Regions from separate parts of the Lentilactobacillus buchneri genome, predicted to be linked through region 4. Evidence: riboswitches for the same ligand, from Rfam matches in the RefSeq annotation. Region 4 holds a riboswitch; each other region holds the start of a gene.
What was found. A riboswitch is a leader RNA that binds a small molecule or an ion and turns the genes downstream of it on or off. The one in region 4 is predicted to bind thiamine pyrophosphate.

Region 1: another riboswitch for thiamine pyrophosphate. It lies ahead of thiW (energy coupling factor transporter S component ThiW); the one in region 4 lies ahead of KE627_RS03970 (ECF transporter S component).
Region 2: another riboswitch for thiamine pyrophosphate. It lies ahead of thiS (sulfur carrier protein ThiS); the one in region 4 lies ahead of KE627_RS03970 (ECF transporter S component).
Region 3: another riboswitch for thiamine pyrophosphate. It lies ahead of KE627_RS06085 (acetylornithine deacetylase); the one in region 4 lies ahead of KE627_RS03970 (ECF transporter S component).

What each region holds. Positions count from the first base shown of each region.
Region 1 covers NZ_CP073066.1:997,080-1,004,700, reverse strand. The annotation lists gene aroA (3-phosphoshikimate 1-carboxyvinyltransferase) at 1-1,129, shown strand, start outside; gene KE627_RS04890 (prephenate dehydrogenase) at 1,136-1,987, shown strand; gene KE627_RS04885 (shikimate kinase) at 1,999-2,520, shown strand; gene aroE (shikimate dehydrogenase) at 2,522-3,394, shown strand; TPP riboswitch at 3,461-3,560, shown strand; gene thiW (energy coupling factor transporter S component ThiW) at 3,599-4,129, shown strand; gene KE627_RS04870 (LacI family DNA-binding transcriptional regulator) at 4,116-5,129, opposite strand; gene KE627_RS04865 (IS30-like element ISLpl1 family transposase) at 5,201-6,130, opposite strand; gene KE627_RS04860 (sugar MFS transporter) at 6,344-7,621, shown strand, end outside.
Region 2 covers NZ_CP073066.1:1,461,086-1,468,706, forward strand. The annotation lists gene KE627_RS06955 (dicarboxylate/amino acid:cation symporter) at 1-440, opposite strand, end outside; gene KE627_RS06960 (Zn-dependent hydrolase) at 457-1,677, opposite strand; gene KE627_RS06965 (thiazole synthase) at 1,688-2,464, opposite strand; gene thiF (sulfur carrier protein ThiS adenylyltransferase ThiF) at 2,478-3,125, opposite strand; gene thiS (sulfur carrier protein ThiS) at 3,423-3,620, opposite strand; TPP riboswitch at 3,748-3,840, opposite strand; gene thiE (thiamine phosphate synthase) at 3,985-4,617, shown strand; gene KE627_RS06985 (IS30 family transposase) at 5,046-6,071, opposite strand; gene KE627_RS06990 (LLM class flavin-dependent oxidoreductase) at 6,413-7,459, shown strand; gene KE627_RS06995 (NADPH-dependent F420 reductase) at 7,462-7,621, shown strand, end outside.
Region 3 covers NZ_CP073066.1:1,263,942-1,271,562, forward strand. The annotation lists gene lepB (signal peptidase I) at 198-785, shown strand; gene KE627_RS06070 (histidine phosphatase family protein) at 842-1,480, opposite strand; gene KE627_RS06075 (RNA 2'-phosphotransferase) at 1,837-2,385, shown strand; gene KE627_RS06080 (hypothetical protein) at 2,832-3,308, shown strand; TPP riboswitch at 3,579-3,671, shown strand; gene KE627_RS06085 (acetylornithine deacetylase) at 3,796-5,073, shown strand; gene KE627_RS06090 (ECF transporter S component) at 5,070-5,618, shown strand; gene KE627_RS06095 (anthranilate synthase component II) at 5,683-6,291, opposite strand; gene KE627_RS06100 (anthranilate synthase component I family protein) at 6,275-7,621, opposite strand, start outside.
Region 4 covers NZ_CP073066.1:803,466-811,086, reverse strand. The annotation lists gene KE627_RS04005 (hypothetical protein) at 1-950, shown strand, start outside; gene KE627_RS04000 (cell envelope integrity protein TolA) at 960-1,328, shown strand; gene KE627_RS03995 (zinc ribbon domain-containing protein) at 1,334-1,552, shown strand; gene KE627_RS03990 (LBP_cg2779 family protein) at 1,850-2,032, opposite strand; gene KE627_RS03985 (hypothetical protein) at 2,113-2,427, opposite strand; gene KE627_RS03980 (energy-coupling factor transporter transmembrane component T family protein) at 2,504-3,157, opposite strand; gene KE627_RS03975 (ABC transporter ATP-binding protein) at 3,154-4,584, opposite strand; gene KE627_RS03970 (ECF transporter S component) at 4,602-5,192, opposite strand; TPP riboswitch at 5,329-5,418, opposite strand; gene KE627_RS03965 (Cof-type HAD-IIB family hydrolase) at 5,522-6,328, shown strand; gene KE627_RS03960 (linear amide C-N hydrolase) at 6,320-7,255, opposite strand; gene KE627_RS03955 (LVIS_2131 family protein) at 7,449-7,621, shown strand, end outside.

The sequences.
Region 1 (7,621 bases), 190 kb from region 4:
GGCGTTTCAACAACTTGGTGTGCCGATCACCCGAGATGGGGACACAGTCACGATTCAAGGCGTTGGTCTCCACGGACTCCACCAGGCGGAACAACCACTTGATATGGGCAATTCCGGTACCACCACTCGGTTGATCATGGGGCTGCTTGCCGGTCAAAACTTTCCAAGTGAATTAACCGGTGACGCTTCGTTATCCAAGCGGCCGATGCGACGGGTGAGTGAACCTTTGGCAGAGATGGGTGCCAACATCGAAGTGACCGATGGCCATCTTCCTGCTGTGATTAACGGGGAACAATTACACGGTGTCGACTATCATCTGAAAGTGGCCAGTGCCCAGGTCAAAAGTGCCCTCATTTTGGCGGCTTTGCAAGCCGATGGGGTCTCGATTCTGGTTGAGAAGCAGCCGACCAGAAATCACACGGAAAAGATGCTGCGGGCATTTGGGGCTGAGATTGAAACTGAATCGGATGACGTGACGATTACCGTCCATCCTGAACCCCACATGAAAGGGATTACCCTGAATGTTCCTGGTGACATGTCGTCGGCAGCGTTCTTCATGGTTGCCGCCAGCTTAGTGCCAGGTTCCAAAGTCACCTTGAGAAATGTTGGCATGAACGACACCAGAACCGGTCTATATTCGATTTTGAAGCGAATGGGCGGCAGGATCAGCCTATCAAACGAACAAAGTACGGGCGAACCGACAGCGGATTTGACGGTGGAAGCTGCCGAGTTAAAACCAATCGAAATTGGGGCGGATGAAATTCCAGCAGTCATTGATGAGTTGCCATTAGTCGCGTTACTGGCAGCCAAGGCCAACGGGATCAGTAAAATTACTGGTGCCGGGGAGCTGCGGGTCAAAGAAACCGACCGGATTTCAGCCATCGTCACTGAATTCCGGAAGCTGGGAATTGATATTCAAGAACTCGATGACGGCTTCATCATTGACGGCAGAAAACCATGGCAGGTTTTGGATTCGAAATTAGACAGTCATGGGGATCACCGGATTGGCATGGTGATGGCAGTGGCAGCGCTGTTGGTTGATCAGCCGTTAACTCTCACCGGTGCAGACAGCATTAACATTTCTTATCCGGAGTTCTTTGACGATTTGGCAACTTTAATTGCGAGGTGAGTGCTGATGACAACAGTTTTGATTAGTGGGCTGGGGCTGATTGGCAGCTCAATTGCCCGAATTATCAAGGCTGGGGATGCAACTGTTGAGATCATCGGCAGTGACCCGGATGACAATTCCGCCCAGTTTTTGTTGGATCATCAAATAATCGATCAGCGGGCTGACTTCGCTCAGGCAGCCCCACAAGCAGACTTGATTATTCTAGCGGGTCCGGTATCGGTTATTTTGAGGCAGATTGATGAGTTGGCCCAATTAAAATTAAAGGAGCAGGTCTTGGTGACAGATGTCGGCAGTACCAAGCAGTCGATTATGACAGAAGCCAAGCGCCTGACACATAAGGGAGTTGCTTTTCTCGGTGGCCATCCCATGGCTGGTTCACATTTGACCGGTAGCCGGAATGGCTCAACTGATTTATTTAACGGTTCAAAATACTTCCTGGTAACCGGTTCACAAACCAAACAGCAACTTCGCGACTTTGAACAGCTGCTGGATTCGGCAAATGTTGATTGGACGGAGATAACAGCGGAAACCCATGACAAACTGGTTAGCGAACTGAGCCATCTGCCTCATGTGGTTGCGGCAACCCTGGTTAACAGCGTCGCGGACGGCTTGGCCCATGATCCAGTGGGCTTAAAAGCGGCTGCCGGCGGCTTCAAGAGTACGACCCGAATTGCTGCGTCGGATCCAAAAATGTGGACGGCGATTATGATGAGCAATTCCCAAGTAATTGCGCAGGAATTGGCCACTTTTCAAACCGCATTAAGTCATTTTGAACAAGCCATTCAAGACCAAGACGAAGCTGCGATTTATGCCGCTTTCGCCAAAGCACAAAAAATTAGAAAGTCCTTGGACGATTAAGGAGAAAGCCTATGAAACTCATATTGGTTGGATTTATGGGAAGCGGCAAAACCACCGTCGGCAACTTATTGGCACAGAAACTCGGCTTGCCATATCACGATCTGGACGATGTCATCGTGGAAACGGCCGGCAAGTCAATTAAACAGATTTTTGCTGATGACGGTGAGCCGGCATTTCGGCAGCTGGAACATGATGCTTTGAAAGCGTCTTTGGCAGATGATGGGATCTTGGGAACTGGTGGCGGCACGCCGATTCAAGCTGCCAACTTTGAGTTGTTAAAGGCCAGTGATGTCCCAGTCGTGCTTCTTGATGTGATGCCGGAAACAATCATTGACCGATTGAAGAATGATACCGACCGGCCGTTAGCTCAACAGCTCGGGCTGGATGGACTGGTGGATTTGAAAGGTCAACGGGACACTTTATACCAACAGGTGAGTGATTTTCGAATCGCCACCGATGATTTGGCGCCCCTTGAAGTCGTTGACGTCATTAACCAAGAGGGCATTTTGAAGATGTCGTTTGGGAGGAATTAAAATGATCGATGGACACACAAAATTATTTGGCTTATTAGCCCATCCGGCTGCTCACAGCTTGTCGCCGTTGATTCACAATACCAGCTTCCAAGTGACAGGGATCAACGGGATCTATTTGGCCTTTGACGTGACGTCTGCCGGGCTCGCCGACAGCTTGGCGGCGATGCGGGCGATGCACATTGGCGGTTTTAATTTATCAATGCCGCTGAAGACCGACGTTTTGCCATTGCTTGACGAAATTACCCCACGAGCTGAGCGCCTATCTGCCGTTAATACGGTCATTAACCGCGATGGTCGACTGATTGGTGACAGTACCGATGGGCAAGGCTGGGTAGATGCTCTCAAGCAGGATGATATGACCATCGATGAAAAGGTCGTGACCGTTTTAGGTGCCGGTGGTGCCGGGCGGGCGATTATTTCCGCTGCCGTCGACGCAGGGGCGAAGCAAGTTTATGTATTTAAACGGACCAACGATCTTTTTGAAGCCAGAAAAGAACAGTTGGAAGGGTGGTCGGATGTCGTCACTGTCCTGCCTTATGAGGATGAAGGGCTGATTGCCGAAGCGTTTGATGAAAGCCAAATTATTGCCAATGCGACCAACGTTGGGATGGCCGGCGATCAATCGCTGCCAGTTAGTCAGTCCGTGATGAACCATTTGACACCGCAACACATTGTGTCCGACGCCATTTACTTTCCACTCGAAACGCCGTTCATCCATGCAGCCAAGCAACGCGGGAGTCGTACATATAATGGGATTGGGATGCTGGTGAATCAAGCCGCCGGTTCCTTTTTGGAGTGGACAGGACAGCGAATGCCGATTACCCCAGTGATCGAAGCCGTTCATCAGGCCGGCTTACAACGGTCGAAGAATTAAGGGGCTAAATGACCGACAAGCATTCTGTTTTCGGTTATACTTAATGAAGTGTCGAAATTAAATATCAGATAACATTAGGAGAGCCAATCGGCTGAGACGGAACATCTTCGGACCCTTCGAACCTGATCTGGTTTGCGCCAGCGTAGGGAAGTGTTAAAAGAAGCCAAAAGCCTCCTTTTGTTATCTAACGAAAGGAGGCTTTTTATGCACAGAAATATGACTTATAAAATGGTGCTAACGGCGATTCTATCTGCGATCGGCGTGGTCGGCGGCAGTATGTTTGAGTTCACTGTCGGCGTTGCCAAAGTGGCCCCGATGCAGCATTTGATCAATTTGATTTCCGGTGTCCTGGTTGGCCCATGGTGGGCAGTCACCCAGGCATTTATCACTTCATTAATTCGTAATTTATTGGGAACCGGAACTATCCTGGCATTTCCAGGCAGTATGATCGGTGCGTTCTGTGTCGGCTGGCTTTTCCAGAAAACCAATCGACTGATTATTGCGGCATTTGGTGAATTGATCGGCACTGGCATCATTGGTGCAATCGTTGCTTATCCGATTGCCAGTTGGATGATGGGAACCACCGGTGCGATTTATCTGTTCATTCCCAGTTTCTTCTTGAGTGCCTTGGTCGGTGTTATCTTCGGCTATATCATTCTCAAGAGTATTTGGAAACGGATCATTGTACCTCAACAGGACAAATTGGGGATCGGACGCAAGACTAATCGGGATTAAACGTTTCCCGGTAGTGGAATTTGCCAGGGATGATATTTCTGACGTGCCAATCCCGTGGGAACTTGACGAGGGTCTCGGCGTGCAGGACTGCTGCGTACCCCAATTCAACTTTGGGCAGCCAAATGCTGGTGAGCGATGGTGTCAGGTACGAAGCGAATTCCAAGTCATCAAAACTGATGATTTTGACGTTTTTTCCAGGAACCACGTGGTGTTTGGCTAAGCCCTTCATCACCCCAATTGAGAGTGGGTCGGAAGCGACCAGCAGGCCGTCGAGTTGATTGCCATATTCATTCAGCAGGTCATCAGTGGCATCCATTGATTGCTTGGTAGTCCAGTCCGTCAATTTAACGATTGGCTGATGATGGTTGATCGAACACCATGTTTTATAGGTGAGGGTCCGTGCGTCATCAATGATACGACCCTGGCTGCCGTCCAAATTCACTTCATGACGGGAACCGCCGATAAAACCAATTGTTTGGGCATGCGGTGTCATTTCGTTCAAGGCTTTATCCGTTAGCTGAGCTAAATTCGTATCAACCGTATCGACAACGTCATCGACATCACTTCCGCCATCAACCAGAACGACGTTGGGATTAAATGATTTAATGGCGTTGATGGCGGATTTGGAAAGACTGCCAACGACGATGACGGCATCGTAAGCCGCAAAATCGTTTGGCTCAACGCCTTCATCCAACCTGACCACCCGCTTGATACTGATATTCTGAGATTTAGCAGCTTCATAGACCCCTCTGCGGACAAACCGCCAGTATTCATCGCGCGTTTCTTCTTTCAGACTGAGGGTAGTGATCAGCGCAAAGTTCAACTGATTTTTGTCCGGTTTGGGGGCTAGGGAGTATTTATAACCCAGCTTATCAGCAACTTCTCTCACTTTGTCGCGCGTTTCTTTTGCCACATATTCGCTTTTATCCGGACTCAGCGCGCGCGAGACGGTCCCGGGTGAGACCTGCGCCAGTCGGGAAATGTCTTTGATTGTCGCCATCCATCTTCACTCCTCAATTGAATTGTATTACCTCTAGTTAAACACAATTAAATGTTTGGTAGATTGCAAATTTAATCCGAATTTTTTGACAAATTGGTCAGCATGACCTGATAAGGTGTTTGCCAGTCAAGTATTTTAAGTGGTCTCTGATTAATTTCGAGTAAGGTGGTTTTCAAGCCTTGAGCACTAATGTGCTCAAAATAAGTCCCCTTAGGATAAAAATAGCGTAAGTTCCGATTAAATCGTTCATTACTGCCGCGCTCAGCTGGCGTATAAGCATGGCAGTAATAGGTCTTAATACCATATTGTGATTCAAGTGATACTAGCCCACTAAACTCAGTGCCACGGTCCACAGTAAAGCTGTGCACCGGACCATTAAAAGTGGTTAGGAACTTAGTTAGTGCTTCATTAACAGTCGCTGTCGTCCGATCTTTTAACCGGTATGCCCAAAGGAACCGTGATTTGCGATCGATTAAAGTTAATAAAACTGCCTTACTATGCCCACGAGGACCAACGACTGTATCTAGTTCAAAATCGCCGATGCGATTACGTTGATTAATCATCATGGGACGCTGTTCAATTGATCGCCCCAAAGATTGATTATATTTGGATCGTTGGTCAACGTTACGCCGTTGGCGTACGCCATGTTCAGGTAGATCATTCAAGGAGAAATCAATTCTCCCCTGATTTAGCCAATTATAAATAGATTTAGTAGCTAGTTTAAATTCGTGAGCAATCATTCCTGGTGACCAGCTTAGACGTAAATGGTTGAGAATTTTTTGCTTTAACTCATCGCTCAGCTTAGTTTTCCGACCACATCGTGATCGCTTGTATTCGGCATCTGTTTGTGCTAATTCAGCCTGATAAGGTTGACATCGAGATAATTCATAAGAAATTGTTGACGGTGATCGGTTCAGCCGAACGCCCATTTGGATATTGGACAGCCCTAGTTCACAAAAGGTTTCGATTTTAATTCGTTCGGAATAGGTTATACTAGACAAAAGATCAGCTCCTAAAAGATGGGTTTGTGGTAAACACCATTTTAAAGGAAGCTGATCTTTTTTGCCCGAACAGCGTTCGGATTAATTTTACAATCTACCGTTTTAATAAATCTTTGGTTTGTTTTAATAAAATTTATTGACAATTTAACTGTAAACGTTTACATTCTAGATAGCAATTATTTTTTAAAATTTATTTTTATGGGGGATTAATTTATGGCAAGTAATACCAACATTACTACTGGTCGTAGAATCACATCTCGATTATCGTACTCATTTGGTGCGTTCGGTCATGATATGTTCTACGCAACGCTGTCGACCTACTTTATTATGTTTGTCACCTCTCACTTGTTCGATAAAAGTGCGGGCGGACAAAATGATCGAATGATCTTTTGGATCACCACGATTATTTCACTGTTACGTTTTGTTGAATTAGCCATTGATCCATTTATTGGAAACACCATTGATAATACCGAAACCAAGTGGGGCCATTTTAAACCTTGGATCCTCGCTGGTGGGACGGTTGGTTCCATTACATTAGCTATTTTATTCACTAATATGGGTGGTTTGAACCAATCCAACCCATTGTTGTACCTGTTAATCTTTGGTGTTTTGTACATCACCATGGATATCTTCTATTCATTTAAAGACGTTGGTTTCTGGTCAATGATTCCAGCGATCTCATTTGATTCTGCAGAACGTGAAAAAACGGCAACGTTTGCCCGGGTCGGTTCCAACATTGGTGCCAACATTGTTGGGGTTATCGTAATGCCGCTGGTTGTGTTCTTCTCAATCAATGCCAACCATGGTCAAGGTGACCTGCGAGGCTGGTTCATGTTTGGTGCCATCATTGGCCTGATTTCCTGGCTGTCAGCTGTTGTTGTTGCCATGGGAACTAAGGAAAACGATTCATTACTGCGTAAAAATGCTGAAAAGACCCGGATGCGTGATGTGTTCAAAGTGTTAGCCCGTAACGACCAGTTAATGTGGTTATCATTGACTTATGGTCTGTACACCTCAGGAATTGCCATTACCAACTCACTTGAACTTTACTACTTCACTTATATCATGGGTAAACCAGGCGAATTCTCTGTGTTGGCTTCATTGAACATGGTAATCGGAATTATTTCAGTGTTACTGTTCCCACCGTTGGCACAGAAATACAGCCGTCGGAACGTTTTCTTCCTATCTATTAGCATTATGATCGTTTCAATCATCTTATTCACATTTGCCGGCACATCATTACCACTGGTTCTGCTCGCCGCAATTCTCTTCTGTATTCCACAACCACTGATTTTCTTGGTTGTTTTGATGATCTTGAGTGATTCAGTTGAATATGGTCAGTTAAAATTTGGACACCGTGATGAATCATTAACCTTAGCTGTTCGTCCACTGCTTGATAAATTAGGTGGGGCTCTTTCCAACTGGGTTGTTGGGATTGCTGCCGTTCTTGCAGGAATGACTGCTGGTGCGACTGCCAGCGACATTACAACT
Region 2 (7,621 bases), 660 kb from region 4:
GCGAAAATAATCACCTGAATCACATTACCTTTGGCGAGGGCGTCAAAAATGTTTGTCGGAAAGAAATCTAAGACAGTCTGGCTAAAACTAGTCCCTGCCTTGGCGACCGTTGCAGATGTGCTGACCGAAGCCAGCTTGATGCCGCTGCCCGGATTGACTGCGTAGCCAATGGCCAAGCCGAGGACTGCTGCAATTAAGGTTGTGATCAAGAACCACATGGCAGTTTTGCCACCCAATCTTCCCAGTTGATCGGATTTTAAGCTGCCCAGTGCTTCGATGACCGCCCCGAAAATGAGCAGGACGACCGCCATTTGAATCAGGCGAAGGAAAATATTTCCCAGTAATTGGATGCCGGCGATTTTTGGACCAAATGCCAATCCAAGAAGTGCCCCGCCAATCATGCCGATTCCAATTTGTGCAGTTATACTAATGTGTTTCAAAATGGTTCCCCCAAACTTAATAGGCTTGTTGGTGGAGGCTTGCGGCTAACAGCTCAACGCCGCGAAGTAAATCTTCTTGGCTGGTGTTCTCAGCTGGCGCATGGCTGATGCCGTTGATGCTTGGGACAAAAATCATTGTCGTCCGAGTGTGCTTAGCCATGATTTGACTGTCGTGACCGGCACCGGAGGCCAGCTGAATGGATTTGAAGCCCAGTTGATTAGCAATTGCCTGATTATTCTCGAGCAATTGGCGATCCAGCCGGGTAACGTCGCTTTTCGCCCAGCGATTGGCCGTGCTGGTAATCCGTTGGTTGCCAGGAGCCGTAACGGTTTGCTGAAGGAGTCGTTCAAATTGATCCAAAACGGCTTCATCACTATTCCGGCAGTCAACCGTAAACGTGACCAGGCCGGGGATAACGTTGGACGTATTGGGCGAAATGTGCATTTCCCCAACCGTGAAAGTTAAATCCGGATTCAATCGACGGGCCTGTTCTCGCAGGGCGACGATGAGATCCACAGCGTGCTGCAGGGCATCCGCTCGGTCATTCATCGGCGTGGTGCCGGCGTGATTGGCGATCCCCTTAACGGTGACGGTGTACCGGCGTTGGCCGACAATGCTTTTAACCAAGCCGATTTGTAAACCCTGGTCAATTAATCGCGGTCCCTGTTCGATGTGCAGTTCGGTAAAGGTGTCCGGTAAATCCGGCAGTTGGTGGTGAACGCCAGCGAGCATCAACTTGATAACCGCCTGTTTTCGAGCATCATCAAATTGAATGCCGGCAGGATCCTTCATCGTCAAATCCACCTGTTGGCCGGTATAGTGCTTCGAACCGGTAAAGGTATCCGGAAAGCGGCTGCCCTCTTCTTCGCTGAATGAAATCAGTCGAAGCGTTTTCTGCGGACGGCCGAATTCTGTTACCAGATTTTCAATTGCCTGAAGGCCACCAAGTACCCCGTACAAGCCGTCATATTGACCGCCTTGCGCGACAGTATCAATGTGTGAGCCGGTCGCAATGACTGCTTCCGGTTCTGTGGTTCCCGGCATATCCAGATAGGCAGTCCCAAAGTCATCAACGCTTACCTGAAAGCCAAGCTCAAGCCCCCATTTGATGACTTGTCTTTGAGCCTCAACCCAGGTTGGTGAATAGACCAGCCGGTTTTGACCGGCTTCGTTGGTCTTAAATTGGTTGATTGTCGCTAAACGATGTGCGAGTTCAGTTAATTGGGTTGTTGTCATATGACCGCCCCTATTTTACCGCGCTGACACCAGTAAGTGGCGATGAGGCAACCGCCCCGTGTTCGATGACCCGGCCTGGTTTTGCTAAGTAAGCTTTGCGGCCTGCTTCAACGGCCGGCTTGAAGGCTTCGGCCATTAACGGAATGTTGCCGGCGGTCGCCATTGAGGTGTTGGCCATGACAGCTGCGGCACCCATTTCCATGGCTTCGGCAGCTTGACTTGGTCGACCAATGCCGGCGTCAACGATAATTGGCAGGTCAATTTCGTCAATCAAAATTTGGATTAAGTCTTTGGTGGACAATCCTTTGTTGGTACCGATTGGTGCGCCCAAAGGCATGACGGTGGCAGCTCCGGCATCGACCAACTGGTGAGCGACATTCAAGTCCGGCAGCATGTACGGCATGACGATGAAGCCTTCGTTAGCCAAAACTTCGGTTGCCTTGAGGGTTTCGTAGTTGTCCGGCATCAAATATTTCTTGTCGGGAACGACTTCCAATTTGATGAAATTGCTGCCGCTTAGTTCACGGGCAATTCGCGCAGTCCGAATGGCTTCTTCAGCGTTGGTCGAGCCTGACGTGTTGGGCAAAATGGTGATGCCTTCAGGAATGTAGTTTAAGATGTTTTCCTTGCCGGTCTTGTTGCGGCGCAGGGCCATCGTGATGATTTGTGCCTTGGCGTTATTAATGGCTGAATCAATCAAATCGTATGAATATTTTCCTGAACCTAAAATAAATCGAGATGTGAAGGCGTGTCCGCCAATCATTAACTCATCTTTTTCGTTTGCCATGAATAAATCCTCCTCAGATTTCTGTATCTCCTAAAATTAACCGGGTAATCATATTGGCTTCGTGACCGGCCGCAATCATGACCCGCGGTGCCATCAAGCCCTCAGCCCCCATGGATTCACCGTCACCAGCGATGTATAAATTCTTGCGGGGATGCTTGGTGGTAATCGTGTTGGAACTGTGAATGCCGGCCATCCCGGTGCCCATCACAATTGGCTTGTCGGGATAGAACTCGGATGCGGCATCCAGCAGCATCGCCTTGGCAGCAGGGTTATCGAACGCTTCAGTGATGATGTCAGCGTCTTCGAACAATTCTTTGACGTTGTCATGAGTCACTTTAGTTTGGTGAATTTGAATTTCCACGAACGGATTAAATTCCTGCAGGTTTTGCTTTAAGGCCACAACTTTTGGCATGTCCACCTGACTGAGTTTAAATTGCTGACGGTTGAGGTTACTGAGCTCAACTGTGTCAAAGTCAATCAACGTCAAGTGGCCGACGCCAATCCGGGTCAGCGCAATCGCGATATTGGACCCTAAACCACCGGCCCCGGCAATCGTGACGTGAGCGGCAGCTAATTTGTCAGTTGACCCCTTAACATTGCGTTCTTTCATGCCGAGATAAACGTCATCGTAACTCATTCCTTGAATTTCTGGTTCTTGCATGTTGTCAATCGACTCCTTTTATATCAGTGAGCGGATCCAAGCGGTTAGGAGTCGGAGTGTAAGTCTCCTTCAAGAGAAATTCCCGGTTTTGGAATTTATCTTGAAGGTGCTTACAGGCAGACTCCTGCTTGGAGGAGCTGTCCTAATCAGTGAGCGGATCCAAGCGGTTAGGAGTCGCCAAGTAGGCTAGGCGTTTCACGGCCGTCGGATTGTAAGTCTCCTCGGAAGTAAATTCCCTGGTTTTGGGGATTTGCTTCCGAGGTGCTTACAAGGAGACTCCTGCTTGGAACCACCATCCTAACCGCCACCAACAAACGAGATTAACTCCAGTTTGTCGTTGTCGGCAATTTTAGTTGTGTCAAATTCAGAGCGGTGGACAATCTTGCCGTTCTGTTCGACGACGATGTTTTCAATTGGTGCTTCTCTTTGTTTCAAGAACTCGGTGATTGTTTGACCAACCATACCGGATTCTTGTTCACCGTTAACCATCACCATACAAAAAGACCCCTTTCTTCAGATTCCGAAGAAAGAGGTCAGTGGATGTCTTTTCAACATTAAGTTCGATTCACAGAAAAGAAAAACCTTCTTTTCTGCAAAAAGAAGGTTTAAGGTCAAAATAAATTCAACATTAAATTCGCTCTTCCTTCGGCAGTACAAACTACATCAGGTTCGATGGGTGTAATCTCAGCCGTTTCAGGCACCCCAGACGAAATATTCAATTAGGCTTGAAACTTTGCTCAAGCTCATAATCTATTTATAACCGCTTACAATCTGAAAGTCAAGTGAGAAATACTTCTATACTTTTTGCCGAGGTTCATTTACACTGATGGCAAATGAGAAAATATTGGAGGAAATGATTGTGAAACTAACAAATCGACCACTCTATTTGGTGACGGACCACACCGGATTGACTGATGAACAATTCTTTGGCGCGATTGAAGCGGGTGTGCAAAATGGGGTTGGCTTGGTCCAACTTAGGCAAAAAGAGGGCAGTAGCCGCGAAATTTTTGAACTTGCTCTAAAGGTAAAGGCCATTACCGATCGGTACAAGATTCCCCTGATTATTGATGACCGATTGGACATTGCTCAAGCGGTTGATGCCGCCGGTGTTCATCTTGGTCAAAGTGATTTGCCGGTAGACATCGCTCGCCGAATCTTAGGACCCAAGAAGATTATCGGTGCAACGGCCAAGACATTGAAGCAGGCTAAAGCAGCTGAAGAGATGGGCGCCGATTACCTGGGAACCGGAGCCATTTTCCCAACCACGACACACGTTAAGACCGTTCATACGACGGTAGAAACCCTTGGTAAGATCAAACGATTGGTGGATATTCCCGTGTATGCGATTGGCGGCTTGAAGGCCGATAATGTCGAGGCTATTGATGGTGCCCACGTTGATGGGGTGGCTGTGGTTTCTGCGATTATGAAGGCTGCCGATCCGGCGAGTGCTACCCGGGAGTTGCGGGATGCGGTTGAGGAAGCTATTGGGTAAATTATATCGGGCCACGAATAGTGTTCCAGAAGCAACATACATTCAGCAAATACTGCAGAAGGAATCTAAACAATCTTTTGGTTCATTGTTGACTTAAAATGTATTTCTTGCAGGATCATAAGTGACAGCTACAATTGGCCTCATTTAGAATTTAAATTCCAGCTTAAGAAACCAAAAACAGCTACTCGTAATGAGTAGCTGTTTTATCGAAGGCACCAAAGGAACTGCCGCCTTGTGGCCTTAAGGCCCTATTTATTTCTCTGTACATTTAATTTACCATCTATTACTAACACTGTCAACGCAGGCGGCTTTTAACGCTTTATATGATGGGGCGCCAATATCCTGCAGTATTCTGGAATTTAAATCATAACCTCAATTGTCAAATCAAGTGCAACACTAAGAATCTATTCTTAGAAGTGGTCTAGTTGCTAAGCTAGTTCAGGCATTAGATCGGCTGGGCAGCGATAGTTCAATGACCGCCGTAGCCGGTTGTTTAAGGTATCTTGAGCCAGCTGAATGTCAATGAGTGAGGCCGAAGCCAAGGATCTGCCCTTCGGGAAGAACTCGCGCAAAAGGCCGTTAGTGTTCTCATTGGTTCCACGTTCCCATGGTGAATAAGGATGGGCAAAGTAGATGTCAGTTCCCTTGACTTGACTCAAGCTTGAGAACTCAGCACCATTATCAAAAGTAATGGTTTTAAAGTGCTCGGTTCCATAGTCATATAAGGTATTCTGGAGGGCTTTCAAGCAAGTGTCGGCATGATAATTGGGAAGTTTAACGATGATCTCTAAGCGACTAACACGTTCAGTCAAAGTCATTAATGCTGGCTCAGATTCAACCCGTTTGCCTTTGACCAAGTCACCTTCCCAGTGTCCAAGCTCTTGACGCGCTTGAACCATGGCGGGACGCTCTTCGATTGAATGGCCCAGATTTTTCTTATTGATTCGATGATGCTTTGCCCCGGGGCATTTAATCCGGCGACGTAGTTTAGCTGGTAGGTCTGAATTGCGGATAACTAAACGCTGGTCATCAATATACCGGTACACCGTCGGTGTTGAGGGGCAGACAAGCCTTGGGTGATCAGTCTTGAATTGGTGGACAAAAGTATCCACACTATGCATCCTGGGACGCGCTTTTAAAGCTGTCACCAAAGCATTACAGAAGGTTTGACAATGATCAAAGAGTCCACGATAACAGCTATTTAGTCGGTGCTTACGATAAATTGCTTCACCAGTTTCTGCCAGATATGACTGTTCAAAGATATGAGTACTAGCGTTAATCTGTGTCGTTGTCCCACGTTTTAATTCACGTGAAATCGTGCTGGGATTACGATGAAGGGCCTGGGCAATCCGGCGGATAGACCAATCTAAGTCCCTTAGGGATTCAATTCGACCACGTTCAGCTAAATTGAGTTGGTGATACTGATTAGATATGATATTCTTAATTCGGGTCATGAAGATACCTCTTTCTTGTTTGTGGTGAATTAAGAATAGGTCTTCATGGCCTTTTTGACTAGTCTGAATAAAGAACTGGTCTAGTAGAGCAGGTGTTGCACTTCAATTTTAAATCGAGGGTATGAATTAATTTATTCAATGGCGGCTTCAATCCTTTTTCCAACAGTTTGAATATGATTTGAACTAACTTTCAGCCTTGCCTGTTATTGTGCGAGTCCTAATTTCTGCCTTTAGACTTTTGAAGCCAATTCCCCAGCTATTTTAGTTGCAATTTCCCCCAAATTACTATAATCTATTATCATACTTACAAAAAGTAAGCAACGGGAGGAAAAAGCATGAGCATGGTTGATGTAGACAAATTACAATTTGGCCTCGAAACGTTTGGCGATATCGTTCGGGGAGAAGACGGCGAGCTGTTGACGGCTGGCCAATCCATTCGCCAAATCGTGAAGGAAGGCGAGCTGGCTGACAAGCTGGGCGTCGATGTCTTTGGGATCGGCGAACATCACCGGCCCGATTACAGTGTCTCAAGTCCTGAAATTGTCCTGGGCGCACTTGCTTCAGTGACTGACCGCATCAAGCTGGCGACCGCGGTGACTGTGCTAAGCTCTGATGATCCGGTCAGAGTCTATGAACGGTTTGCCACGCTTGAAGGCTTATCTCAAGGCCGCGCTCAAGTGATGCTTGGCCGGGGATCCTTCACGGAATCATTTCCACTCTTTGGTTATGATTTAACCGACTATGATGATTTATTCAATGAAAAATTAGAGATGTACAGCCAACTGATTAAGGAAAAGCCGATTACTTGGGATGGCAAATTTACCCAATCCTTGAAGGATCAGGATGTCTATCCAAAGACCGATTATAACGGCATTGAAACTTACATCGGTATCGGCGGCTCACCCGAATCAATTATTCGGACTGCCCGGTATGGTTACAAGGTCATCTTGGCGATTATCGGCGGCCAGGCGGATCGTTTTGTGCCGTATTTGAATTTGTACAAGAAAGCTGCCGAAAAATACAATATGCCGGTTCAACCCGTTGCCGTTCACTCTCATGGCTTTATTGCTGACGATGAGGATCAGGCCGTTGAAGTTGCTTGGAAGAATATCAAGGCCAACTTCGACCGCATCGGTTTAACTCGCGGCTGGGCCCCGATGAGTCGGGAACAATTTGACGGTGAAACCAAGGTCGGCTCATTTTACGTCGGTAATCCGGAACACGTCGCCCAACGAATGGCCCGCACCATCAACCTGATGAACCTGGGTCGATTTGACTTGGTTTACGGTGCCGGCAACCAGACGGCTGCCCAGCGTGAACGCATGATTGAGCTGTACGCGACTAAGGTGATTCCTCGCGTCAAAGAAATTTTGTCTGAGGAGGGCTAAGCATGGCTGAAATTAAAAATGTGGGCATCCTGGGTGCCGGCAAAGTAGGTATCGTATTAGCTCAGTTAGCGTTAAAGGCTGGCTACCACGTGCGAATTTCCGGTTCCGGATCGGTCGAAAAAATTGCCATGACCATCGAGACTTTGGTACCGGGTGCAGTTC
Region 3 (7,621 bases), 460 kb from region 4:
GAGCCTATTTCACAAGCGGAGTCATACAAATTATGATACAGTTTGATTGCAATATGAGCAATAAATTAGGGTTCTGTTAATTAAGCGCGAAAAAGTTGTTCTGGCGGGTAAATGTGATAAAATTAATATCGATTGTGTAAGCTAATCGTTATGGATAGTATGCATAGCTAATTGTGTTGTTCACAAAGGAGCTTAAGATGAAAGTATTTAAAGAAATTATGAGCTGGGTAATCCCCATCTTGGTTGGGCTGCTGGTTGCCCTATTGATTCGCCAGTTTGTCTTCACGTTCGCCCGGGTGGATGGTCCTTCGATGGAACCCAATCTCGTTAATAAAGAGCGCTTGATTGTTTGGCGGCATGCCAAGATTAAGCATCTGAGCGTCATCGTTTTTGATGCCCATGGTGAAGATCCAACGGCTACCAAGCCTAAAACCGACTATGTTAAGCGGGTGATCGGCCTACCTGGCGATACCGTCTCCAGTAAGAACGGCAATATCTACGTGAATGGAAAAGCTGTTCCCCAGAAGTTCATTAGCATGAGCGAACGGACGACTGGAACCGGCAATTGGAATTTGAAATCATTATCCAAGAGCTGGGACAAAAATACCAATGCCACCAAGGTTCCCAAGGGTGAGTATTTCGTCCTTGGTGACCATCGAAGCGTCTCAAATGACGGTCGTTATTGGGGCTTTGTTCCAAAGAAGAAGATTACCGGCGTAGCAAAGACCTTCTTCTGGGAAACCAACAAGACCAAACGAACTAACGTTAACAGTCTAGGCTATTAACGATAACTTAAAAATCTCACTAAAAGATTAATTACGCAATCTTTTCGTGAGATTTTTTATTCATTGTAGGAAATAATATGCGGCGTGTCGGTCACGTCCAGCTGGGTAATGCTACCGTTACGGGGCTGCTTAACAACTGTTGCATCATCAGTATATAAAGTCGCCAGGTTTCTCAGAAAAGTTCCATGTGAAACAACCAAGGCGTTCTGACCGTCTGTCAGTTCAGATTGAATATGTTCGACTGCACTGTTGATTCGACTCTCGAGGTGAGCAGAAGTCTCGGCTTTGTGAAATGGATCGGCGGCATGCATGAAATCACGCATTTTGAGGAGGCCATATTCTTCGATCAAGTCCTCTTGATTACGATGTCCCAGCGGTCCGCCAATCATGTTCCATGTTTGGATACTGTCGATTCCCTCAAATGAGCCAAAGTAAATTTCGCGAACGTCCAGGGACACTTCTCGAGAAACGCCACCCGAAGCATGATTATTTGCCAGAATAATGTCTAAAGTATGAATCGCCCGCATCATATCGGAACTGATTGCCAAATCAAAATGGACATCAGCAAGTTTTTCCCCAGTTGCCTTTGCCTGGGACTCGCCCTTTTGAGTCAATGGTGAGTCCACCCAGCCTTGCATCCGCCGAAATTGATTGAGTAACGTTTGACCATGGCGCACAAAATAAATGGTTTTCATGTTGAATCCTTTCAAATGTTTTCTGTATCCAATTATATAAGAAATCTTGATAAACAACACCCCTATCTAATCGTTTCTGGAACTTCACAATTTCGTCACACTTATTTAAGGCTGAGTTAAGTTGGCAACCATAATATAAAGACAATCAATTTTGAAAGATAAATTGGTTTACAAGTGAATTTACTCCTCCAAAGTATAAAACTTGATTATCTTACGTCTCCCCCAAGAAGTAAGATCCCCTCTAATATGAATATGATTTGTAGCAACGCCTGGGCCTTAGTACCGGGCGTTTTTTGTGGTTTGCCCACAATTGGGATTATAATAAAGATAATATTGAAACGATTGGAGTCAGTAAAATGGATCATCAATTAACCAGGTTGAGCAAGCGTCTGTCGTACGTCCTCAGACACCATCCGGACAAAATTGGCATCCAGTTGGATCGATATGGACGAGTGGACTTACAAACCCTCATCCAAAAATTTAACCAGCACTTTGGGACACCAATTAGTGAGAAAATCATTCGAGAAATTATGAAAGATAGCGACAAACAACGTTATGCGATTGAAGGTCACACGATTAGGGCGCTATACGGCCACAGCATCCCCGTAGATCCACTGACGCCACCCGTTGAACCTCCAGAGAAGCTGTACCATGGAACGACTCATGCGGCTGCCAGATTCATTGTCGACGAAGGATTAAAAAAGATGGACCGGGATTTTGTTCATTTATCCGCAAATCCCCAAATGGCGATTCAGGTGGGGAAACGGCGTGATCCTCATCCTGTGATTTTTGAAATTGAAGCAAGAAAAGCCGCGGCTTCAGGACTGTTATTTTATCCAACCGAAAGTGGCATTTGGTTGGTGGATTCAATGCCGGCTAAGTTTCTAAAGATTATCAATCAGTAATGATATTTTAGTGGAGGTCAATATGAGTGATCAGGCAGATGAGAAAGAACCGAAGCCAACTAAGATTCGCCGGCCGATGCAGGGCAACTGTCCAAAGTGTCATCGACCAATGTCTATCAGTTACGGCTTGAACAGGTGCCCTAACTGCGGGTTTATATTCAAGTCGAACTTTAAGGTTGAATAGGGTTGATCAGATTCATTGAAGAAGTTCGCAAGGTCAATTGGTGAGCGGTTTGCGTTCATTGATTGCCCTTTTTTGCTGCCTAAATTTTACAAAAGTCCCAAGGATTTCTAAAGATTATGCGGCTTCCTTCCCAATTTTAACTAATTTAAGTCCCAATTAAGCTTGCCCCGATATTCTAGCAACATCAAGTATGAAGGGAGGGCAACTGAAATAGGTTCCAGATCAAACCAACAAACGTTAAATTGAAAGGAAGTTATCATCCATGAAAATTAAAAAATATTTAGTCACATTTGGGGCTGCAGCCGCAATGGTTGCCCCAACATTTCTGAGCAGCGTCGTTGCCAATGCCGATGCAGTTCAACCTCAACGACAACAACAAGGCCACAAACAAGACAATGCCAAGGCCGCTAAGCAGGTCGGCGGTAAAAATCTGTCCCAGCAACCTCGTGAGACAGGCAGTCAGTATACCAATGACAATTCTGGCTACAATGTGACCGTCAAGGCAACCAACCTCATTAATACTTTGCACTACAATGTTAAAACGTCAACGGATAGTGGCGCCTCCAGTGCTGATCCATTTTCAATCAGTATCTACAAAGATGGTGAACTATACAAAACGATTAGTTCATCCACTGGCACATTGAGCGGTAGCCTGTGGGTCGGTTCCGGAACCTACTCAATTAAGGTATATACCAGCAGCGCTGCCAGTCACTGGACAGGCGGTCTGGCAACATCATAATCAACTGGATTTTCGAGAATAAAGTTTTCATTTTGGTCAAATGAAACGATTGTGGGAGTGGGACGCGAGGCGTTTTGATCCCAGAGTTTAAGTGAAGAAACGAGTTATTCCTGTTTTGGGAATGACCCGTTTCTTTGCTTAAATGGCCGGGATCAGCCGATCAGCAAGTAGGCTCACAGGCCTTGACCTCACAACATCAAAAAATTAACTTTGACATTTCGTCAATTCGTTATATCATAAAACCAGCCAAGTAATTTGTGTCTAATTGAATAAAGTAGTCTGGGGTGCCCTAAACGGCTGAGATAAATACCCATTGAACCTGATGCAGTTAGGACTGTCGAAGGAAGAACGAAATTTTTTTGTGTGAGCAAATAGATATAAAGTCGATTCAACTTTTAATCTGTTCCCTCTTTCTTCGAGGCTTTGAAGAAAGGGGGATTTTTTGTTTCCAAACCATAGATGATCAAATAATTGGAGGGAGTCGAAGTTGACAGATAAACAAGCGTTACTTCAGGCAGTTGATGCGCACCAAAATCAACTGTTAGCGTTATTGGACCGGCTAATTTCATTTGAAACGATGTCACCACCTGCCCGCAACACAGTGGCAATTCAACGTTTTCTTGATGATGAATTAACCAAAATTGGATTTAAGACTAAGCAAGAAGCTTTTTATGATGGCGATGAGCTGCTCTCGGCTGAGAAACCGGGGACTGATGCAGCTAACTATCATAGTTTGCTGTTGAATGGTCATGTTGATGTGGCTACCGTTGATCGTCAGAGTTGGCACACCGATCCGTTCAAATTAGTCCACGAGGGTGATCTACTCTACGGGCGGGGTGTCAGTGACATGAAAGGTGGTATCTCAAGCTTTGTGTACATCTTTTCACTGCTCCAACAGCTTGGGATTGACCTGCCTGGAGATTTGCGGTTCCAATCTGTCGTTGGTGAAGAGGCTGGAGAAGCCGGAACCAAAACCTTACTGAAAAATGGTGAAACGGCTGATTTTGCAGTGGTTGGCGATACCAGCAACTTGAAATTTCAAGGTCAGGGAGGCGTCGTGACCGGCTGGATTACACTCAAGAGTCCCCACATTTACCACGATGGGAACCGAGCAGCAATGATTACCACTGGCGGTGGCCTGAAAGCGGCCAATATGATCGAGAAAATGATGGTCGTGATTCAGGCTTTGGAGAAATTGGAACAGTACTGGGGGATTACAAAGCGTTATCCTGGGTTTGCCCCGGGAATCGATACAATTAACCCCGCTTATATTGAAGGGGGGTTACATCCGGCTTACATTCCGAGCGTCACGAAATTATGGATCACCGTGCATTTTTACCCAAATGAAAATGTTGATGATATAACCCATGAAATCGAGGATCAAGTCCTTGCTGCGGCAAAAGCCGACCCTTGGCTGCGGGATAATCTGCCCACCTTTCCTTGGGGCGGTGATTCGCTATTAGTCGATAAAGGCGAGGTGTTCCCGTCACTGGAGCTAGACCCCGACCATCCAGGGATGAAGGCACTTGAGAGCAGTTTTGCCGAAGTGGCCGGTAAACAACCAACCTTGGGGATGTCACCGTCCGTATCAGATAGCGGTTGGTTTGGTTACTGCCATATTCCAGCGGTTGATTTTGGACCGGGAACCATGGAACAAGCTCATAGTGATAATGAAAGTCTTAGTTTTCAGCAATTATTAACGTATACCAAAATTATGGCCGCATTCATTTATGATTGGTGTCATTCAAAAGGAGAAAAATCATGAAAAAGAAATTTCGCTTACAGGATGTGATTCTGTTAGCCATTGTTGCAATCGTTTTTGGTGCCATCTTTGTCGGGACAGATTATCTGTATAATTTCCTGGCAGTTGCCATTGGACCATTCTCAAACGAGGCACTGTTTGGCCTTTGGATTATGGCCGGACCATTGTCGATTTACTTGGTAAGGGTGCCGGGAGCGGCAATTATTGGTGAAGTATTAGGTGCCGCTGCAGAGGTCATTTTTGGCGGAACCTTTGGTGCTAGTGCACTTATTTCTGGAATTGTGCAAGGAATCGGAAGTGAGCTTGGGTTCACGCTGTGGGGATACAAGAACTGGGGTTGGCCGGTACTAACTACCTCAGCGGTTACGACCACCGTCGTTTCCTTTGGATATGAACTGTTCCGTCTGGGTTATGTCCATTATCACCTGCCAATGATCTTGGCATTGTTCTCAGTCCGTCTGATCTCCGTGTTCTTCTTCGGGGCTGTCTGTGTCCGAGCAATATTCAAGATGCTCAGCCGCTCGCAAGTGCTCAGACAAGTTCAATAGAATATATGAAAACTAAAGGGATTGCGGCAAAATGATCAGTTTTGCCGCAATCCCTTTTTTCGGTTTAACGAGCTGTAGTCGATACTTTAGCGATCTTGACGATTGTTAGAAAATTGTTGATAATCTGTTTTCCCACTTCTGGATCAGTCATGATTGATTCTGGATGGAATTGAACGCCATAGACCATCTTGGCTGGATTGCTGATCGCCATGATTTCTCCGTCATCAGTTACCGCGGTGACATCCAAGCTATCGGGAACCGTTGTTGGATCAACGATGAGTGAATGATACCTGGCTGCTTCAAAATGACGTGGGCAGTCCGCGAAGAGTGGATCGTCTAAGGAAACTTGGATATTTGAGGGTTTCCCATGCATTAACTTGGGGGCGTGCACTACTTTGGCCCCCAAAGCTTCTGCGATGGCTTGATGTCCAAGGCAAACGCCAAAAATCGGGACCTTGCCGAGGAATGCGTCTAAGATCGCCGGCATGTTACCAGCATCTTCTGGGCGGCCGGGTCCGGGGGAGAAAATGACGCTTTCAGGATTTGCTTTCATTAAATTTTCAACGGTGATGGCATCGTTTTTCACCACTTTGATCTCTTCAGAGGTCTGGGTGCCAATCAATTGGTATAGGTTGTATGTGAAACTATCGTAGTTATCAATTAGATAATGCATCGCAAACGCCTCCCTTGGCTGCTGTTTCCTGCAGTGCCGTCACAATTGCTCTGGCTTTGTTGTTAAACTCCTGGTATTCATGTTTGGGGATGCTGTCGGCGACAATCCCGGCCGCACTGCGGACGACTAAATCGTCACCTTTCCGATATGCTAATCGAATCCCAATACACATATCGAGGTCACCATCAAAACCCAGATAGCCTAGGCAACCACCATAAAGGCCGTGTTTGTTGTTTTCCAGTTTGCCAATAATCTGCATTGCAGAAATTTTGGGCGCACCGGAAAGGGTCCCCGCTGGGAGTAATGAATGAATGATATCAATTGACGAAACGTCCGGATCGACTTTACTTTCAACCACGGAACCCATGTGCATCACGCTCGAGAACTTCAGCAGGTTCCGATACGCGGTCACTTTGACCGATCCAAATTGACTGATGCTTCCCAGATCATTTCTTCCTAAATCAATCAGCATATTATGTTCTGATAATTCTTTTGGATTGTGTTGTAGTTCGTCGGTAAAAGCGTCGTCTTCAATCTGATTTTTCCCTCTCCTTCTGGTGCCGGCCAACGGATACGTGAATAATGTTTGGCCTCGTTTGGTAATCATGGTTTCCGGTGAAGCACCGATTGTTTCAAAATCGTTGTGGCGAAAATAAAATTGATACGGCGATGGGCTTTCTTTGAATAAAGTTGGCGTGGCAGCAAACAGCGAACCGGTCATTTTGGAATGTTGCGGATTGGAGAGCTGGACTTGGAAGATGTCGCCATCGACAATGTGATGTTTTGCTTCTGCGACCTTTTCCTCGAATTCGCTTAAAGAGAACTGCAATTTGAATGGTGTCATTGTAAATGGGGGGAGCGGCTGTTGCTCATGGACTTGCAGAATTTCCTCCTTCAGATTGGTTAAGCCACTTATTACCGATTCATATTGCGTCGTGAGCTGATCGGCAGGGATCACTTGAATTAACGTGACCATTTTGGTCGTGTGATTATAAGCAATGACCCGATTAATGAGCACCAGGTCGACATCATTGAGTTTCATTGGGTCACTGACGGCTGGTAAATCTGCGGTAGTCGCATAGCGAGCGTAGTCGTAACTGAAGTAACCGACGAGCCCGCCTGAAAATGGCGGCATGTGTTTCAGTTTTGGCATTCGATTGTCCGCCAAAATCCGTTCCAGAACAGGCTTTAAATCCGTTGTTTCATGTGAAACATTGCCTTGCTCATCCGAGCGGGTTAAGACGCCGTTTCGATAAGTGATGGTCATCGTCGGATTCAATCCGATAAATGAATACCCGTCTTCCTGCTTCTTCGGTTTTCCAGTTAGTAA
Region 4 (7,621 bases):
ACTTGGCAAACATGCAGGATCGAATTGAGTTTGACGAGAAGCACCACCTCAATTCCCAGCCCTCTTTTGATTTACCAATCAAGATGAGCGACTCGTTGTTCGACCGGGTCATTCAGACATTGCACGATGATCAAAAAGTCGGTCTGGTGATTACCGCACAGGCAGGCAAGCTGAAATATAACGAAGGGCTCATTTCGGACCTTCAAGACGACGGAATGGTCTTTACTAACATTAATAAGTTTGATTTCTCAAAGCAGTCGGTGTTCAACATTCGATTTGATGATATTCGTGGTATTGAGTTTGGTGGGACTGAACTACAGCTGCTGCAAAATGTTTTGGATATGATTAAACCGGAAAATCATGTGGAAAATGAGATCATTGATGATCCAAGTGTCTTTCGTGATCAGATTGAACAACTGCGTAATAGCGGGGATTGGGTCGTGATTGACACCAATGATAACCGGAAGTATTTTTACGTTGGCAAGATTATTTCCAGCAACGAAAAAGAATTTGTCATGATGGTTGTCGATATGAACGGCCGATTTGGCGGTTACGTCTGGATTCGTTACGATGATATTGGTAGAATTATTACGGACTCGGATTATTTACGGGTGATCGATAAATTCGTGATTGAAAATAAACACAACAAGCATTTTGCGTTGCCGGTTTTGAATTCTGATCGGGCATTTGATAACGCGGACAACATCTTGATTCATATCATCACCCAATCGATTCAATACCAAAAAGTGATTCGTTTTGAGACTGCCGATGAGGACAATTTTGCTGGGTATCCAACCTCAATCGATCTGCAAACGGGAGTTTTGAATGTGGAATTGCTAGACGTCGATGACGATGGTGATTTGCCAACCCGACAAATTGGCATCGAGAATATTCGCGAGATGGCCTTTGATTATTTCAAGGCCTTTCTGACTGAAAATGAAATTGATTAGGGGGGATGCATGGTGGCAAAGAAAAAAGGATTTAAGATGCCCAAGTGGCTGGTCAATACCCTGCAGGTGACTTTGATGGTCGCAATATTGATGGCACTCTATAATTTTCTTGGCCCAATGGTTTTCAAAAATGGTAGTTACTTTCCATGGTGGACATTTCCGTACTCAGTGGTTGGTGCGCTGTTTTTAATCGGCGGCTGGAACTTTCTGTCGCACCGGATGAACGTAATGCACAACCAAATTATTGCCGAAGATAAAGCTAAAAAGCAACGTGAAGAACAAATTCGCCAAGCTGGAGCTGCCAAGGAACAAGCCGAAGCCGAAAAACGGCGTCAGCGCAATGCCAATCGCAACAAAGGCCAACAGCAATCGAGGTAAGCAAGATGGCAAAGCAAAAATTTTCATTTTGTCCGTATTGTGGGGCGAAGTTGAAGCCGGATGACGTTGTCTGTCCGAACTGTGGCAAGAAGTTGCCAGTCGATGAGAATCAACCGGCAAGTACCAATTCCTGGTGGACGGGATTGAGCCGGTTGTTTGGCAATCCTTATAAAGAAGGGATGAGCCGGTATCGGGCCGAGAAGAATGAGAAGCATCAAAAATAGGATCGAAGCGAGTCTGCTTCGGTCCTTTTCGTTTGTGGTTTGTTTTGTTTCTCGGGGGAACGGTTGTCGGGATTTTTGGGTCTCTCTTCCTCTTGTAAAATACACTTATGTTCAGGGCCCTAACCGGGTCTCGTCGCGCTCTGGTGCGCTTATGTTATTCTGAGGATCCTTCGGCTTTCAAAATACGCTCCGACGCAACTGAGGCTAACTTCTAAGTGCACTTTAATTAAAGTCCCAAACCCAGGGACTTCAATCAAAATACCCTTAGAAACCGCCTCACCCGTTGCTCGTCGCGCTCTATCTGACAAACTGCTCAATCGTTCTCTTCTCGTCCGGTGTGGGGTCCGATTCCATTGATTTGATATTGTGGAGGCGTTCAACGGATATGTGCAGGTTAAATGCTAACGCTGTGTCGGGCATATCGTTCTTCTTTTGATAATTAATAATTTCTTCCGCTAAGGTACTAAATTTTTCTGCCATCGTCATTCTCCTCCATCAAAATTCGTGATCCAACTTGCTCTATAAATCTATTATACCAATAATTGAAATTTTGACACATTTTAACGATGTTTCAGTCCATATTCCATTAGGGCCATGGCGATAATGGCGATGATGACTGCCACCCACCATTTGTTGGTTTGAATGTAAAAATAGTACAGTAAACCAAGGCCAACGACCAACTGGCCGGCATATCGCTCCCAGCGGTTCGGCAGGGACAAGAATGCCAGGCCGATTGCCAAAATGATTGACCCGATCAATACCACCTGGGCGCTGTCCAGCGAGCCAAATTGGGTGACCAACCCATAAATATCAACAATAATTCCAACGATTAACGCAAAAATTCCAAACGCAAATGCAAATTGATTTGCCCGCATAAAAAACGCCTTCTTCCAATATATCTTTCTCTTACATAATTATAAGTCAAAAAAGGAAATGTTGGAATATTGGCGTTTAGTATTTGATAAAGAATAGCAAAACTTGAACGGCGGCCAGCAGGACAACAAACAGTGCCCAATCAATTGCCGTGATGCGAATGACCTTGTAGTGGGTCCGTTCATAATCCTCGACAAACCCATGGGACGTCATGGCTTCTGCCAAGTTCTGTGACCATTGGATTGACGAGAGAATTGATTTAAAGTACAGCTTCGGTGACCAGAAATGCAGCGCCTCGCCGCGCATTAATGCCGAAGTCTTGATAATGCGAACTTCCTCGGCAATTTTAGGCATTAAGTTAAATGCGGCCAAAACGCCATAGGCAAATTTGGAGGGCAGATGAAAATCCTGCTCCAAGGTCAACGACAGGTCGGTGATGCTGCTGGTCAACGTGAAGGTTGCCCCCAGGAATACATAGGCATAGATCCGGGTAAACAGAATCCAGGCAAAATGGATGCCGGCACTTCCGTACAGCCATTGAGAAACGAATAGACCAACGGCAGGAAATAGTGGCCAAAAGATGATCCCAAACAAGGCCTTCATACTGACGTGTTGGGTGAGAATATATAAAAAGCTGATGGTGATCAGGATGATGTTGACAATCAAGCTTTGGGTAAACGAAATTTCCAACGCAATCAGCATCACCAATAATAATTTCATTCCAGGATTCATTTGATAACCTCCTGGTAAGTCAGATTTTGGTCTTCAAAGGCGGCGTGATAATCAATCAGGGTATCCAATCCGGACAGCTGATGCGAAATGATAATCTGGGTTTGATGGAAATCGTTTTTGGCCCGATTCAAGAAGCCAACCACGACCTCCAGGGAATGATAATCCAAGCCTTTGAATGGTTCGTCCATTAACAATACCGGCGGATTCATGATCAACATTTCAATGATTTGCAGCTTCTTCTTCTGACCTTCACTTAACGAATACACGATGCGGTCGTCTTTACCCGCCATATCAAGCTTGCTGAGCATGTCATCAACGTCAGCTTGCGTGTAGTCGGTATTCGTTCGATTGGCGAGTGACAAATCGAGCTCCTCTTTGACCGTGATGTTCAAAAATTGGTTTTCGGCATCTTGGAACAGTAGCGTCACTTTCTTCGCATACGGCAACGGCCGAATTTTTTGGATATCCTTGCCGTCAAAGACGATGGTCCCTTTATAGGGCAGCAGTTTGGTCAACGCGTTAAACAGGGTGGATTTGCCGATGCCATTGGCGCCGGTGATCAAAGTGGTTTTTTCTTTATAAAAATCAAAGTGGTTCAGGGTCAATAGCAGTGAGGCGTGCGGCTCCAATTTAAAATCGCTGAGCTTGATAATTGCATGGTCATCGCCAGTGGGAATCTCAACTCGTTTGTGCATCTGTTGAGTGGATTCGAAGTTTTTGAAGAAATGTTCAGCTTGTTGGTCATCCAAAAGGCTGATTTGATGGGTATCCGGATCCAAATAGTAGAATTCATCCACCAAGCCCCGATAACTGGTCAAATCATGGTCGGCTAAAATAATGGTTTTGCCGTGTTCTTGTTGGAGTAATTTTAATTTGTTAATCAAATCTTCCCTCGACCCCGGGTCAATGCTGGCAAACGGTTCATCCAACACGATCACCTGAGGATCCATGGCAACGATGCAGGCCAAAGCCACTCGCTGCTTTTCACCACCGGACAAGGTGTTGATCACCCGCGAACGCAGCCGCTTGATGCCACAGAATTCCAGGGCGTCATTGATGATGTTATCCATTTTATCCGGCGCAATCCGCAAGTTCTCCAAGACAAACGTCATTTCGTGAACGACAGTGTCCATCGCGAATTGCTGATTGGGATTTTGGAACATCATCGCCACTGACTGGCTGATTTTTTCCCGGGGGATATCCTTGATGTTGGTGTCGCCAAATTTGATCTCACCGACTGCATCAATCCCGATAAAATGCGGGTATAGGCCGGCAATAAAGTACAGCAGGGTGGACTTGCCGCTGCCGGATGGTCCGGACAGCAGTGAGAAATGATGACTCTTGAAGGTCAGATTAATGTCGTTTAAGACCTTGACGTCGCTTTGTGGATAGTGAAAAGTGAAATGGTTAATTGAAACATCAGTCATGATCAAATCCCCTATAATTACAAGTTAATTGCTTTACTACGATCCAATAATTTAACAATCATCTTGGTCAAGACACCGGCGAAGATAAAGGTTGAAATATAACGGGTGACGAATAGTCCCAAGAGCAGTGGCAGACTGAATTTGTCATAACCATTTCGAATCATGTCCCAGGCAAATGTCAAAACAACCGTAGTGAAGATTGACGCATTCAATCCGAACCAGTCATAGCGTTTGTAGCCGGTCAGTGTGAAACCGAGTTCAGAAGCAATTCCCTGGACCAAGCCGGAAATAAAGGCGCCTGCGCCCCATTGACCGCCAAGGAAGACTTCAACCGAAGCCCCCAGGAATTCACCCAAGAAGGCTGAACCGAACGTGCGAATAATGAATCCGGTTAATGGACCAGCCATGCACCACAGGCCCATCAACAGGTCATTGGCAAATGGGGCCATTCCAAATGGGGTCAGGGCAACAGTCAATCCGGTGTATAAAAAGCCGGCTCCCCAAAAAATAATACCAGTAAAAATAGCAATTAAGGCAATTAAAATAATGTTTCTAAGCGTCCATTGGCTTTGCTTTTTGCCGCCGGTTGCTTGACTCTTGTTATCCATAACAAGACCTCCAAATATGATTTTGATCAAATAAGTCACTGAAAGTCCAATTGCTGAGCACACAAAGAGGCCAGGCACAAAACTGGTCGTTTTGCCCTGGCCTCAGAAATTCATCTAATTGCAATTTATCCATCTAAATACAACGGAGCATGCTCCCTTCGCTGGAATTGTCCAGATCAGGTTCGATGGGTTTTTCTCAGCCAATAAGGCACCCCAGATAGTTGTATGATCAAATTCAGTATACAAGATATAAAAATAATTTACAAACCAAACTAATCCCTTAAAATGAGAGTATAACCAATTATCGAAATTTGAATGGAGGAGTCATTGTGGTGAAAGTGATTGCAAGCGACATGGACGGAACATTTTTGAATGATCAGGGAACTTTTGATGAGCAACAGTTCCAACAGCAATTGGATCAATTGGGGGATAAGGGGATGCACTTCATCTCCGCCAGCAGTAACCAATACCAGCATCTGTTGGGACTGTTCAAAAATGTCCACGGCCCGATCTCATACGTTTGTAACAACGGTGCATTAGTCATCGACGAACGAGGGGTGATCATCCACGAAGAGATCATTGACCATTTAGTCTTGAAGAAAGCCCTGGATTGGATTTTAAGTGAACCCAGTTTTGCCGGCGCCGAAGTGATCCTAGTCGGTCGAAACGGCACGTACTGCAACCTACCCGAGAATTCCGATCGCTTCCAGGCTTCCAAATATTTCTACGAAAATATGCAGTCGATGGCTGATTTGCGGCTGGTCTTCGACTCAATTTATAAGCTCGACATCACTTGGGAAGAAGGCGGCGTGCTCAAGCGGCAGGATGAATTCAATCACAAATTCAGCGGCCAGTTAAACGCCATTTCTTCTGGGATGAACGGCTTGGACGTCATGGTTGACGGTACCGACAAACTAACCGGAATTGAAATGCTCCTGCAAAGTTGGGGATTGACCTTGGACGATGTTGCAGCATTCGGAGATAACGGCAATGATTTTGAAATGGTCAACGCTGCCGGTGAGGGATACGCCATGAAGAATTCTGCTGCCGATTTGCTTCAAAAAGTTGAGCAGGTAACGGCTTATTCCAATAATGAGCAGGGTGTCCAACGAAAAATCGCTGACTACTTAAGCTAAGAAGCGGCTGGTGTTGGGATATTCCTCGACCAGGTCAGCTAACGAGAAGGACAACAGCTGTCTGGAATCGTGATACCTAAAGTAATAAGTCTGGTCGGTTGAATCCAACACAGAAATATAATGGGTATAGTTGAAATTGGGATGGTCGTCCATTGACGGCTTGTAGGGAATTGCCACTTCATCTAAAACGTTGAACAGGCGATTTCTGGCTTCGTACTGGGTCCGGCTGGGCTGGGTGCCGAGTTTGTTCACTGCAGCTACCAGAAATCTGGTGGTTGGGGTGTTGGTTGCTTTGGGCAGGTCTTGGCTCATGATGATTTGTTGTGCTTTTGCGGCCAGGGACTGTTGATTGGTCACTTTCAGCTTCTTTTCCAGTCGGGCCATATGTTCCGGATAAGTGGGCGAGTTGGTCATGACGCCGATTGAGTCCTCAATGACTTCCAGGCCGTCAACCGTTGGCTCCAGGATCAGTGTCTGACCTGATTTGTCAGTCAGAATCCAGTGAAATGAAAAGACCTCTTTGCCGGCCATCCAGTATTTGCCAATCAGGGCGATGTTCTTCAAGTCTGCTTTGACTTCTTCGAGTGAAGCGTGTTCGCCCAGCACCCAGGGTAAGAAATCCTGAGGGGTCAAATTGAGCTTGTCATCCACTTCATTGTCCAAATAATGGGCTTTCAGGGGAAACATCAACTCGGCACAGCTCAGGCCTTGGGTGTTGACGCCGTCTGCAACCAAGATGTTGTCATTTTCTTCAGTGCGGCCGCCACCAATGTAAGGATATTTGATCGGGCGGGTTCCCGATAAAGCGGTTACATAATTTGGCTGGTTAATCAGGACCGGTTTCCAAGCCGCTTTGACGGGGAAGTCCATGGTCCGTGCCAGGAGGACATGTTGATTAAGTGTTTCTAGGGTTAAGCTGGTGCACATGATTAGTCACCTCATTGATTAGTTTTGATGGAATCGCATACAAGTTAAATATAACACGATTTTGAATGGAAATTATGACAAAGCATCGCTGGCTGGGCAATAGAATGGTATTCAACTTATCTTTGCTCATACTCGCACTCACCAATAAACTAGTGTAAACTTAAATTAATTAAGAAGAAAAAGGGGAATGATTATGAAATCCGCCTGGAATTTAGTTGGGATGGCCCTTTGGCTGCTTCTCATCTGTTACTTTGCTTATATTATTCACGATATGCGGGCGCGTCGGCTTCGCTTGATCGTGACTGAAAAAAAGAGCTTTACGTGGCGTAACTTTTGGATTTCGTGTAGTGAAGTGGCAATTTTCCT